2 regions of the Sporosarcina sp. Y352 genome follow, and region 2 is predicted to be linked to the other one. Evidence: predicted binding sites of a transcription regulator. Region 2 holds the regulator's gene; the other holds the start of a gene.
The links. The regulator Rex, encoded in region 2, represses fermentation and respiration genes when NADH is low (regulators of the CRP and FNR family bind a similar motif). The targets are predictions, from matches to a motif close to TTGTGAAATATTTCACAA.

Region 1: the regulator Rex is predicted to act here: its motif matches at 2,696-2,713, upstream of AC1TO6_RS13220 (cytochrome c oxidase subunit 2A).

Annotation. Positions count from the first base shown of each region.
Region 1 covers NZ_JBXCJE010000007.1:49,285-56,378, reverse strand. Annotated here, with positions in the region: gene brnQ (branched-chain amino acid transport system II carrier protein) at 1-9, opposite strand, end outside; gene AC1TO6_RS13230 (b(o/a)3-type cytochrome-c oxidase subunit 1) at 243-1,901, opposite strand; gene AC1TO6_RS13225 (cytochrome c oxidase subunit II) at 1,901-2,404, opposite strand; gene AC1TO6_RS13220 (cytochrome c oxidase subunit 2A) at 2,429-2,557, opposite strand; gene AC1TO6_RS13215 (glucosamine-6-phosphate deaminase) at 2,882-3,583, shown strand; gene AC1TO6_RS13210 (hypothetical protein) at 3,656-4,009, opposite strand; gene AC1TO6_RS13205 (C40 family peptidase) at 4,222-4,713, shown strand; gene AC1TO6_RS13200 (accessory Sec system S-layer assembly protein) at 5,543-6,445, opposite strand; gene secA2 (accessory Sec system translocase SecA2) at 6,442-7,094, opposite strand, start outside.
Region 2 covers NZ_JBXCJE010000016.1:63,208-70,301, reverse strand. Annotated here, with positions in the region: gene tsaB (tRNA (adenosine(37)-N6)-threonylcarbamoyltransferase complex dimerization subunit type 1 TsaB) at 1-399, shown strand, start outside; gene rimI (ribosomal protein S18-alanine N-acetyltransferase) at 419-844, shown strand; gene tsaD (tRNA (adenosine(37)-N6)-threonylcarbamoyltransferase complex transferase subunit TsaD) at 841-1,863, shown strand; gene AC1TO6_RS18935 (ABC-F family ATP-binding cassette domain-containing protein) at 2,238-4,169, opposite strand; gene AC1TO6_RS18930 (redox-sensing transcriptional repressor Rex) at 4,293-4,943, shown strand; gene AC1TO6_RS18925 (twin-arginine translocase TatA/TatE family subunit) at 5,065-5,250, shown strand; gene tatC (twin-arginine translocase subunit TatC) at 5,268-6,068, shown strand; gene AC1TO6_RS18915 (CPBP family intramembrane glutamic endopeptidase) at 6,114-6,851, opposite strand; gene groES (co-chaperone GroES) at 7,038-7,094, shown strand, end outside.

The sequences.
Region 1 (7,094 bases), on a different contig from region 2:
TAGAGACAAGTAATTTGCAACTCCTTGATGAAATTATGTACATAGCTGACCGTCTAACATTATAGCTGAGAAATCGGACAATCGTCTATTAAATAGAACATTACACTAAAGTAAGCTATAGCTATATTTGAAAACGAGAGAATAACTATACTTCTAGAATGGATCCCGTAAATTGTCATGATACATGTTAAAAAACAGCCTTGATATTCTGGACATAACCAGATATCAAAGCTGTTTTTATATTAGCCTCTGCCGATTGGCCAATCGAATGGCGGTGATCCTGGTGGTGAATGTTTTAGAATATCGATGACTGGAATCGTATAAGCGAAAAGGATGAGTGCGATTGTAATCGCAATCCATAAATACCAGTTTTCAAGAATTTTTGGTGTAGGCTCCGCATTATCTTCTTCTACCGCAATCGGGAATTCTTCTACGCCGCGCGGTGCAAAGAAAGTAAGCTGGATGAAAATGTAGACCATCAAGAGGATACCGATGAAAAGAATCGTTCCGCCGACTGCCTGCGCAATTTGGTAATTAATCCAAGTTGCGACTTGTTCGCCACCTGCATATTCTGAGAAGTTTGAACGGCGAGGTCCGCCAAGTAATCCTTGAATATGCATAGCACCTGACATGATTGTCATACCAATTGTCCAGGTGAATGTTTGGATAATCCCAAGTTTGTTCAATCTAGGTGTAAGTCTTCTACCCGTTAAATGAGGGACAAGCCAATACGTAATTCCGAAAAACGTTAGGATGACTGTTGTCGCAGCAGTTAAATGGAAGTGACCTGTAATCCAAATCGTATTATGGACGAGTGCATTCATTTGGTGAGAAGCGTTAACGATACCGCCGGCTCCTCCTGGTATGAAAGCGGCCATCCCAATGAATGGCGCAAGGAAACGGACATCTTTCCAAGGTAACTTTTTGAACCAGCCGAATAGGCTCTTATGGCCTTTCTTCCTACCTGTAATTTCAAATGTAGCGAATATCGAGAAAGCTGTCATCAGTGATGGGATAACTACCATGTATGTAAGTACAACTTGAATGAATTTCCATGTAGGGTCAATACCTGGCTCTGTCAGCTGGTGATGGAAGCCTACTGGAATTGAAAACATGAGTAATAAGATGAAAGCAAGTCGTGCAAGGGAATCACTGAATAATTTTCCGCCGATAATTTTGGGAATGATGACATACCATGCCATGTAAGCAGGAAGCAACCAGAAATAAACGAGCGGGTGACCGAAATACCAGAACAAAGTACGGCTGAGCAATACGTTGATGGTTTCAGCGTAACCGAGTGACCAAGGTATGAACTGGATGATAACAGATGTTGCCACCCCGATTGTAGCGATGAACCACATAAGCATGTTGATGGTAACCATGAATGCAAGCAATGGTGATTTCTCGCCTTTATGCGCTTTTTTCCAGACATACAATTGACGGAAGTTGACGAATGCTGCAATCCAGCTGCCGATAATGACGAATGCAAGACCGAAATAGAACGCTGGATGGGCTCTGAGTGGTGCATAGAACGTATACAATACAGATGCTTCACCAACTAGAATCGTAATTGCTGTCACAACAGTCCCGATTAGCATTACCCAGAAAGAGAGCCATGCAAATTTCCTCTGCTTTTCCGAAAGTCCGACCGTTTTTCCCATTAGTGAGAATTGGAATCCGATGATGAAAAATGTAGTGAGGACGAGCCCAAGAATGACGCCATGGACGGTAAGGATTGTATAATAATCGATATTGAAAGGTAATTTATATTTACCTGATCGGGCGAGTGTTTGTAGCAATCCCATTAAACCGCCGACAAAAAGGGAAATATACGTCACGTACATGAATGCCATGTATAATCGAGAGTCTTTTTTAGAAAGTAGCAATTGATTGTTAGCCATTATTCATACACCTCCACAGTTCCGAACATCTGGTGGTGACCGATGCCGCAGTATTCGTTACAGACAACCGTGAATTCGCCTGTATTTTTCATAACCGTTTCATACCGGCTTATATGGCCAGGTTCAACCATCATATTGACATTCGTTCCGGCTACTTGGAAGCCATGGACAACGTCTTTTGTGGTAACTTGATAAAGGACCGTGGAACCTTTTGGTACGCGAATCGTTTTAATAGCGTTACCGTCTTTGTCTTTGCCAACATCGTAGTTGAATGCAGACGCAACAATATTAACGATATATTTTCCATCAGCAACTTCGCGAATACCAAGATTTTCAGGTTTGAATGCTTCGTGTGCTTCAACATTTTGTGGATCAATGGTTTCGATATGACTTTGCGGGTGCGTTCCTTTCCAGAATGCAGCAAAGCCGATAATAAGTAAGAATAGAACAAGTGAAGCCATTCCAAAAATGAGCCAAATCTTTTCATATTTATGCAAATGCATATGTAACCCTCCCAAATTAAGTAATTATCTAGACATAAATAGTGCATAAAACCCGAACCAGGCTACCAAAATGAAGATACCCAGCAACATGACTGCGATGAATGTACCTTTTAAACTAGTAGTGGATTGGTGAGTTGAGTTTCTTTTCCCCAATGGTGACACCTCCTTTTTCGGCGAAGTGAATTCGTCTTACCTTTATCATAGTCAAATCTACTAATAGCGGAATTAGGGAAAACCCTATGACTTTCGATATAGTTGCTATTTCACAAAGTCTTCACATTTCATTCATAAATGTGTCGTAATTCTCATATGAATTCATAAGCGGTAATGGCTAGATAAATGGTTTACTAGCTAATGTGTGAGGGTATAGAAAGCAGTCGACTTCATGAATTATTCATGTCATAAAAGTTGACCTAAATGTGTAAGGAAATTACAATTAAGCGTGGACTAAATCATAACGAAAGTTGGATGATCTATATGGAAAATTTAAAACTCATAAAAGTTGATAGTCCGGGACAGGGTGCGGAGCATGTCTTCAAGATTATTAAAGAGGAACTTGACAGTGGACGGTTAGCTGTTCTCGGTCTTGCTACAGGTAGCACGATGGTTCCTGTGTATGATAAATGGACGGAATCAGACCTTGATTTTACAGATGTGGTTTCTTTTAATTTGGATGAGTATATTGGTATCCCGGCATCTAGCCCTAATAGCTATGCTTATTTTATGAATGAACATCTTTTTAGTAAAAAGAAATTCAAAGAAACAAATATACCGAATGGAATGGCGGAGGACTTGGATAAAGAATCTGCAGACTACGAAGCTCTTTTTACAAAGTACCCGCTTGATATTCAATTGCTTGGCGTAGGGGAGAATGGCCATATTGCATTCAATGAACCCGGAACTTCTTCTGATTCGGTCACACATGTGGCACATTTAACTGAATCGACATTAGGCGTGAACAGCCAGTACTTTGAAAATGATGAAAAAATTCCTGAAACAGCATTGACGATGGGCATCAAATCAATTACAGACGCGAAAAAACTGATTTTGCTCGCTTTCGGCGAAAAGAAACGTGCTGCAATTGGCAAGTTGCTTGAAGGTAATAGAACATCTGAGTGGCCGATAACGGAACTTTTGAGTCATGATGATGTAATTGTTATAACTGATCTTGACATATAAGAGGAAAATTAAAAGGTGAGTCCCTACAGATAGTAGGTACTCACCTTTTTGTCTTTTTATTGTGAAAAGATGTTAAGGACGATCATGATCCAATGCGCCGAATGAAGCCCTAATCTCTTCAATTATCTCTGTACGGTTATCTTGTTCAGATAGCAAACGTTCGTCTTCTTCCATCTGGCTATCGTGTGGCTGTAAAGATGAAAACTTTATTCGTTCTTTGGGTATTTGTTCTACATTATCGGTGTGACGGTAACGACTATCATCTTGAAGAGGTTCGTAATCTCCAGCTGCGTGGTCTAAATAGGGATCGCGTATAAAGCTTCTGCCGGAGTTTTTCTTTTCAATATGATCATTATCCAACCAACCGTTTCCATTTTCATGTAAGGGGTGTTTAAGATTATCCGATAAGTCATCTTCATGTTTCATAGCGCTCGCCTCCTAAAGAATAGTGTTACTAATCTAAGTTCCCTCTTTATAAACCTATAAACACTAATAATAGGTTATTATGTTTCAATATTGTCCTATATTGCGATTTATGTAATATTGTTGTCACACAACTGTAATGTAAGCAGTGTTTAAAGCGTGGTAATCTTGTTCTAGAGAGTATTTTCAGATAAATTAATTCATTGGGGGAACATATGAATCTTATAGATACTATGAAAAAGACATTTTCAATCATTGCAATGTCATTACTGTTACTCGTCGCACCTTTCGTTGGACAAGCTGAAGCTTCATCTAAACCAGCTGCAATTTCAAAAACGGCTACAAGTCTTTTAGGAGTTAAGTACAGTTACGGCGGTACAACAACAAGAGGGTTTGACTGTTCGGGCTACGTTTCGTACGTTTTTAAGAAAAACAATATTAAACTTTCGCGTACTGCGGCTAGCATGCACGCATCAGGAACTACTGTTAAAAAAACAAATTTAGCTGCTGGAGACCTAGTGTTTTTTAATACGTCAGGTAAAGGGGTTTCACATGTAGGTATATACATAGGTAATGGTAAATTTTCACATGCTTCCAGTTCAAAAGGGGTACGTGTTGATAAGTTGAACGATCCTCATTACTGGGGAAAACGCTATGTTGGTGCAAAACGTATCAATGGCGTGAATTCAGTTGCTTCAGTTAAATAATATCTAAAAAGACAGCACCAAGCGACCTGAAAAGGGGACGCTTGGTGCTGTCTTTTTTGTTGTGAGTAAGGGGTGCGCATTTGATGCAAGTGAGAATGAATTAGAAATTCTGCTACTACCGCTTCAGCTACCACGAAGTCGCGCCTTCGCTATATGGTCTATATATAAGGAAAGAGCATTTTGTTATAGGGGATGAGATTTGCAATCTATAGTGCGATAAATCGAGTGAATGCATTTAACAACAGTATCAATAAATGGAATGAAACAGAAATCCTGCTAATACCGCTTCTGCGCTTTGTGGATGCCTCCCGCGATAAGCCGGAAAGAAGGGCGCTTTCAGTCTTATCGCTCCGGCTACCACGAAGTCGCGCCTTCGCTAGATGGTCTATTAGAAGGAACATGTCGTTATCGGGGAATAAATATGTAACCAGTAGTGCGTTTATCTTCAATGAAGTTAGTATCACATAGTAATTACATGATAATCTCAGTCTATTCATCTCAAAACTATATTTCTATTGATGATGAACATTCCAGCGAAGGCGCGGCATAGAGGTAGCCGAAGCCATGAGAGTGGATGCGAAGCGTTAATCCAGGCTCAGGGCAAGAGGCATCCCCAAAGCGCCAAGCGATCTACAATGTACACTCTAAATTTAAATCTCCCTCAATAATGCAACTTCAAAGCGCAAAGCGTTCTACAATCTGCACTCTGAAAAAGGAGGTTGAGTAAAAAATGCCAAAGAAAAAGCCGACATTTCGTTTGAAAATGAAATGTCGGCTTTAAAATTTTCTCACTGAATAACATCTAAGTGTCAGGCGCTCGGGGGCTACCTTACGCGTTTTGCTGTGGTACGCGAACTGTCCAGCGCGACAAATCGGGCTCGCCTTTTTGGATTAGTTCTTTTGGATAAATGAACGTCCATGGTTTTGAAGTGTTCGCTTTAACTGAGAGTGGGCCAAGTGCAAATGAACCGCTGGCAATCAAATCGCCAGTTGCATCAATTAATTCTAGTGGTAGTTTCTCAATGTTGATTTGCTTTGAGTGGCCATTACGAATAAATACGGATGCAGCAATACCGCCATCATCCTGTTGCTTCACTTGGAATCCACTAATATTCACTTCGCGTGGTTTCAGTTTTGGAAGCCCTTCAATGACTTTTGTAAGTCCGTCTTTTTGTTCTGCCGTTAAACCGTCTTCCCAAGCTTGTTCCAACTCTAGTTTATGAGGCACCATCGATTGAACATTGAATGCCAGTTTCCAGTTTTCACTAGGTGGAAGTTCTGTAAATGTATTGTCTTTTGTGAAGACAAACACCCATGGTCTTGCACTGCGTGCTGGAATGTCGCCGAGTTCCTTCAAATCGAATTCGTCCGAAGCGAGTGTTTTTCCTTCTTCATCAAGCAGCATTAATTCAACTGATCCGACAGCAATTTGCTGATCCAGGGAAGAACGGAAGAAGGCTTTAACGAGCCAGCTACCGTTAGCAGGTTCGACGTCGATGTCGATTCCTGATAGGGAGATCTGGTTCGGTTTGAGTGGTTCAAGTTCGTTCGATAGAAAACGGAATACGTATTCCTGCTCCTGTGGCACATTCCATTCAGGGTGAAGGGATAGCGTTGTTTCGACTAAATCTGTATTTACTGTTGCATTGACACCGTCAATGATTTCTTCGGATCCAATTGTGCTATCCTTACCCGTTTTTTCAGTTTTCTTGAAAAAAGTGAAAAGCTTCATTGTTGTGCCTCCTGTTCTTTAATGAGTTTCATAAAGCTAATAACTTCAGATGCAATGCTGCGACGTAGTTTCTGATAATGACGTCCGAAAAGCTCAAGACCTTCACGTTGGTAGATACGCATCGGGTCTTCTTGTCCGTATGAGCGAAGTCCGATACCTTCTTTTAAACGTATCATAACTTCCAAGTGTTTAACCCACATTGTGTCAATATGTGAAAGCATTACTTGCGGAATCATCTGATTGATTCGTTCATTATCTTCGAATGAATCGATGAAGCTGAGCAAGTCAGCTAGTGGCACTTCATAATGCTTCAGAATATCTGATGTTTTTTCAAGCTTACGTGGAATCGATACAGATTCCAATAATAGGCTGTCCATCGTACGTTCAATCCGCTCGTAATCCCAGTTGTTCGAAGTTTCTTGGTCTGGGCAACTATCCAAGACAACAAATTCTACAGTTTCTTTAAGCATCGTTTTCAATTGTTCTTGAATGTCTTTCCCTATCAGAACATTATGACGTAAGGTATAAACGACTTCACGTTGGTCATTAATGACATCGTCGAGTTTTAAGTTGTATTCACGCATTGAATAATGTGCGCCTTCCACGATGCGTTGTGTTCGCTCTGTCAATTCATTGACTTCAGAATTCT
Region 2 (7,094 bases):
TTTTACAACGGTTTGATTTGCCCGTTAGTCGATGCTAGAAGAAGTAATGTCTATGCAGGTGTTTATCGGTCCGAAGCAGGAAAACTTACTCAATTGATAGAGGATGGACATTACTCCCTTGAAGAATTGATTCTATTACTTGAAGAGCAAAGTAGTCCTATTTTATTCGTTGGAAAAGATACGGCTATGCATAAAGAAATGCTTATTGAACGGCTTGGTACAGGTGCCGTAATTTCTCCTCTTCAATTTAATCTACCTCGGGCATCTTCGCTTATATATGTAGCTGCTCAATCAGAACCGGAAAATGATATTCATGGATTCGTTCCGGAGTATAGACGTATTGCTGAAGCAGAGGCAAATTGGCTGAAAGAGCAGGGAAAGGAAAATGATCTTGGATAAAGTGATTATTTATAGAGAGATGGGAACAGGTGATATATCTTCAGTTGTTGAAGTTGAAGAAGAAGTATTTGCTACTCCTTGGACTGCGGAAGTTTTTGAACATGAAATGAATGGAAATGACTATGCTCATTATGTCGTAGCTGAATTTGAAGAGAAAGTCATAGGCCATTGTGGCATGTGGATTGTTCTAGATGAGTGTCATATTACAAATGTTGCGGTACGAAAGCATATGCAGGGAAACGGCATTGGTGAAGGATTGATGAAAGAAGCGATAGCTGTTTGTAGAGAAAAAGAAGTCCGGTTAATGACCCTGGAAGTGCGGATGACTAATACTACGGCTCAAAATTTGTACCGTAAACTTGGTTTCCAGGACGGCGGAATCAGAAAAAACTATTATGCAGACGACCATGAAGATGCGCTCGTCATGTGGGTGGAATTCAAATGACAAAAGATATTTATATTTTAGGAATAGAAACGAGTTGTGATGAAACTGCCGCTTCCGTTGTGAAAAATGGAACTGAAATCATTTCAAATGTTGTGGCATCACAAATTACTAGCCAAAAGCGATTTGGCGGGGTAGTACCGGAAATCGCTTCAAGACATCATGTTGAACAAATTACATTGGTGATTGAAGAAGCACTTTCGAATGCAAAACTTAAACCTGCAGAGTTGGATGCAGTTGCCGTTACGGAAGGGCCGGGTTTAGTCGGCGCGTTGTTAATCGGCGTTAATGCTGCGAAAGCATTTGCATTTGCCAATGGATTGCCGATTATAGGCGTGCATCATATTGCAGGCCATATTTATGCGAATGAGCTGATGCAACCAATGGAGTTCCCACTTCTAGCTATAATCGTCTCAGGTGGTCATACAGAGCTTGTATTAATGAAAGGGCATGGTTCATTTGAACTCATTGGTGAAACGCGTGATGATGCTGCTGGTGAAGCCTATGACAAGGTAGCTCGTGTACTTGGACTTTCATATCCGGGCGGTCCACAAATTGATAAGCTGGCAGCTGAAAGTGATGGACAAATAGAATTTCCAAGGGCTTGGCTTGAATCAGGTTCGTACGATTTCAGCTTCAGTGGACTCAAATCTGCTGTTATTAACTACAAACATAATCTTGCACAACGTGGAGAGGCCGTAAACCCATTCCATGTCGCAGCAGGTTTCCAGGCGAGTGTTGTGGAGGTACTGACAACAAAAGCATTGAAAGCAGCGAAGGAGTTTGGAGTCAAGCAAGTAATTGCAGCTGGAGGAGTAGCAGCAAACAAAGGATTACGCTCATCTCTTGAAGAAAACTTCAAGAGGGAGGAAGTTCCCTTCTATGTACCTCCAATTGCACTCTGTACAGACAATGCAGCAATGATTGCTGCTGCTGGATCAGCAATGTTCAGTGACGGTATTCGCGGAAATCTTGCAATGAACGGTAAACCAGGTATGCCCCTCGTCTCGTGGAAAGAATAAATACGTAAAAACACAGAAGTTGCCAAATTGCGACAATTTCTGTGTTTTTTTATCCCGATTTATTTTAGAATGTCAATAGGGAACGTTCGTACTTATGCACATTTGTTGATAAGTTGTGCATAACAATGACATATCAACCATTAATAACAGTTGAGGGAGGATAACTATGTGTATAACAATTGACTTTACTGTGGGTAATGTGGACAATATTAAACTATTACCGGTATAACTAGGTTTTAGTTGTGAATAAGATTGTGGAAAGTATTTCGCCGGTATAATGTGCATATTTCGTAATCCGATATGTTCCGACAGCAAAAAGTGACAAAGCGCCACTTTGAATCAAGAGTCTTGATTCAAAATGACGCAATCCTTTCTTAAGCTAAAATCTCTAGTTCCTCTTGCAGCGCAAGCCAATTTTCCGATTTGCGATCATGTTCATCCTGGAGTGTGTCAATCTGGGACTGCAATTCCATTAATTTCACATGGTCATCTGCAAACTCAGGAGTGGAAAGTTCTTCTTGTAATGCCCCAATCTTATCTTCCAAAACTGAAAGCTTAGATTCTACTTCGTCTATGGCTCTAGTTAATCTTCTTTCCTGTCTTTTTAGCTCTTTGTCATCGTCTTTTTTTCTTTCAATCACTGGAGTTGTCGTTTTTGTTGCTGCATTTGTTTCGGCGAGCAGTTCTTCCTGTTCCAGCTTCTTCTCTACGAAGTAATCGTAATCACCAAGATATTCAACTGCACCAGTACCGCTAATATCAATTACCTTAGTTGCAATACGGTTAATGAAGTAACGATCATGTGACACGAAGATAAGCGTGCCCGGGAAGTCATCCAAAGCATTTTCTAGAATTTCTTTACTATCAAGGTCTAGATGGTTTGTCGGCTCATCAAGGATAAGTGTATTCGATTTCTGTAACATCAATTTAGCAAGTGATAAGCGGGCTTTTTCCCCACCTGATAAAGACCTAACAGATTTCTCCACATCCTCACCAGTAAATAAAAAGCGTCCTAGCACAGAACGAACATCTTTTTCATTCATCATCGGCCACTCATCCCACAGTTCTTGTAGAACGGTACCAGTTCCGATAAGTGTTGCCTGTTCCTGATCGTAATAGCCAAATTGAACATTTGTACCATACCGGATTTTACCGGATATCGGGTCTTGTGCTTTAACGATTGTTTTTAATATTGTTGATTTCCCTACGCCGTTCGGTCCGATGAGCGCAATGCGATCTTGTTTGTATATCCGCATATCGATTCCCTTTGAGACAGGAATACCGTCATAGCCTACCGCTAGCTCTTCAAGGGCAAGTACATCGTTACCACTTGGTCGATCAATTGAGAAAGTGAAATTTGCTGATTTCTCATTACCATCAGGCGAATCCATCCAGTCCGTCTTTTCAAGCGTTTTTCTACGACTCTTGGCCATTTTGGATGTAGATGCACGAGCAATATTGCGCTGAACGAAATCCTCAAGCTTGGCCTTCTCTCCCATTTCTCTTACAAATAGTTTTTGATCACGTTCATAGTTTTTTGCTTTTTCGTCAAGATAGGCAGTATAGTTACCTGTGTACTTCATTACTTTTTTACGGGACACCTCGTAGACAATCGTGACGATTTCATCTATGAAATAGCGGTCATGGGAAACAATTAGAATAGCCCCTTCGTATGATACCAAGTATTTTTCAAGCCAGCCTAACGTTTCGATGTCAAGGTGGTTTGTCGGCTCATCGAGTATGAGGAGATCGGGCTTACTAAGAAGCATTTTAGCAAGCGCCAATCGTGTCTTTTGACCACCCGAAAGAAGGGTGACATTTTTAGTGTAGTCCTCAGGGTAAAAACGCATCCCGTGCAGTACTGAACGGGTATCAGATTCGTATTGATAGCCGCCTGAGTCCTTAAATTCGACTTGCAGAGCATCGTATTCTTTAATGACACGATCATAGTCAGTCTTATTGTCATAGACAGACGGATCGGCCATTTGTCCTTCAAGCGATCTGAGCCGTCTTTCTATACTGTGAAGTGGTTCAAATACGGTCATCATCTCTTCCCAAACTGTTAACGAGGAATCGATTCCTGAATGCTGTTCAAGATAGCCGATTCGTATATCTTTCGGAACGATTAAATCACCTGAATCAGCTGTCATTTCACCGGCAATTATTTTGAGAAGTGTTGATTTGCCAGCGCCATTACGTCCAACTAATGCAACGCGGTCGCGGTGCTGGACTTCTAGTTTTACGTTTTCTAATATATCTGTTCCTGAAAATGATTTTGTTAGTCCATTCACTTGTAATACAATCAAAAGTAGCACCTCTATTCCTCTTCAGTTTAAATGAATAGTGTCAAGCGTGCAACGGTCGCCTTTACAACATTCATTATCTACTGTACGATAGAATCGCCTTTAAGTACGTGCAGGAGGGTTAGTATGATAGAAGAAACACCAAAAATTCCACAGGCAACGTCAAAGCGTTTGCCTCTATATTATAGGTTTCTCCAAAATTTTGCGAACACAGGAAAGAAACGTGTATCATCCAGCGAGTTAAGTGAAGCGATGAAAATCGATGCCGCTACGATTCGACGTGATTTTTCCCATTTCGGGGCACTTGGCCGTAAAGGTTATGGCTATGACGTGCATTACCTAGTAGACTTTTTCCGTCAAACTCTCGACCAGGATGAAAAAACGGACGTCGCACTCATCGGGGTTGGTAGCTTGGGAAATGCTTTTTTGAAATATAATTTCCATAAGAACCATAATACGCGGATCGTCATTGCATTCGATCCAAAATCAACTCAAGAGGGCACAGAGATGAGTGGAATACCTGTCTTTCATCCTGATACGCTTAAAGAAAAGATTGAGGAATTAGGTATTGACCTCGTAATTCTCACAGTGCCATCACGTATTGCGCAAGAAGTGACAGATCGACTTGTCACTATGGGTGTTAAAGGGATTCTAAACTTTACTCCTGTCCGTCTAGCAGTACCGGAATCGGTACGAGTGCATACAATCGATTTGTCTGTAGAATTGCAAACACTTATCTATTTCATAAAAAATGACGTCAAAGGTTCACATATGTAACGGTTCGTTATTAGTAATCCCAACAGCTTTCGTGTAAAATAGACGTAGAAAGGATCGAACTATATCCTTTCTTGAAGAAGGATTGTACTTCAATTCCTATCTTATGAAGGAGGTGTCCGAAATGCCAGGTCCAGGAAGTCTGATTATCATCGCTGTTATTGCTTTGCTCGTATTCGGTCCTAAGAAATTGCCTGAAATCGGGAAAGCCTTTGGTTCTTCATTGCGTGAATTCAAACACGCCACAAAAGGTCTTGTAGAAGACGACGATGTAAAAAAAGTGGAAGACAAGAAAGAAGAACTGAAGTAAGTTAGGATGACTGTCCGATGAACGATAAAAACTTAACAATCATTGAACATATAGATGAAATTAGAAAACGGCTGATGGTCATCGTCGTTTTCTTTGTTATTGCAGTAATAGGTGCTTTTTTCGTCGCGAAGCCGCTGATTCAATTTTTGCAGTATGATGGAGAAGCGAATAATATTACGTTGAATGCTTTCAACGTACTGGATCCAGTCATGATTTACGTGAAAGTAATTGTCTTTATAGCATTCATCGTCATTTCTCCGGTGCTGATGTATCAATTATGGTCTTTCGTTTCACCGGGATTGCATGAAACGGAACGGCGCGCGACATTAAATTATATTCCGTTCACCTTTCTCCTGTTTGTCGGAGGAATTGCTTTTTCGTATTTTGTCTTGTTGCCATATGTGATGAAGTTCATGATGAATTTATCCGCAGAGCTAGATATAACCCAGACAATCGGGATAAATGAGTATTTCACTTTCCTTTTCCAACTGCTTATACCATTTGGCATTGTTTTCCAATTACCGGTAGTCTTACTATTTTTAACAAGACTTGGTATATTGAATCCGAAGACACTCGTGAAAATAAGGAAGTACGCTTATTTTGTCCTATTCGTGATTGCGGCATTCATTACACCACCTGACTTGTTGTCCCATTTGTTCGTCACGGTTCCGCTATTTGCGCTTTATGAAATTAGTATTTTCATATCCCGCTTTGGTCATAGGAAATACTTGAAGGCGGAACAGCAACGACAATTTGAAGAAGCGACAGCTGAACAACAACGTCAAATCGAAGAAGTTAACAATCAACAGCAGAAATAATAAAAAAGTCTTCCACAACCCGCATATGGGTTGTGGAAGACTTTTTTAGTTCAGGAAAAAGATGATGACAGGCTTCATCTCTTCTTGCCATTTTAGTATCTTCTCCATGTTTAGGTTGAGAAGGACTACAAATCCATTCATCAGTAAATGAGCAATCATCGGTGTCAATATTCGTTTCGTTCTGTAGTACAGATAAGCGAAGACGAATGCTGGCATCATGTACATCAGAAGGTGTTCAAATTCATTATGTACAGCGGCAAACACGAGCGCACTGACAGTAGCTGCAATCCAAAAATTCGTCTTTTGATAAACACCACCAAAAATAACTCTACGGAAAATGATCTCTTCGAGGAATGGGGCAAAGAGTACCATGCATATAATGATGATTGGGGATACTTTGGCAATTTCTGAAAGGATTGCGGTATTATCTGAACCTGGTGTTATTCCAATTGCATTTTCGATAGCACCGGCAAGCATTTGACCTCCAAGTGCCAGAAAGAAACCAATGAAGCCCCATAGAATCGAATTAGGAATGGTAGACTTTTTCCCTTTGAAAACCTGGAAGAAATTCTTCTTCGGTACAATTAATAGTAGGAAGATAATAGATGCTATTGAATTGACGATGAAAAGTGTCCATGAACTGGCTCGATATGCTATATCTTTATCGGTGAATTGCTCATCCCAAGGGAAGTATAAGAATAGTCCTTCGGATAAAAAGATACTGCTTACATGCATTAGGATGTAAGTAAGAAATAGGTAGATGTAAATTTTTCCGTTTTTCAAGTAATGCCACCCTTTCAACTGTGGTTGAGCCTAATATTATCTGTTCAGAACAAGATATGCAAAGAGAAAATCTTCGGAGTATTTCACTTGCAATATATGCAAATCTTCATTATGATTAGAAATGTATTAGCACTCATGACTGTTGAGTGCTAAAAAGAAGATATTACTCTGAGGAGGTTGTTTCAATTGTTGAAACCATTAGGTGACCGTATTGTTATCGAGCTAATCGAAGCAGAAGAAAAA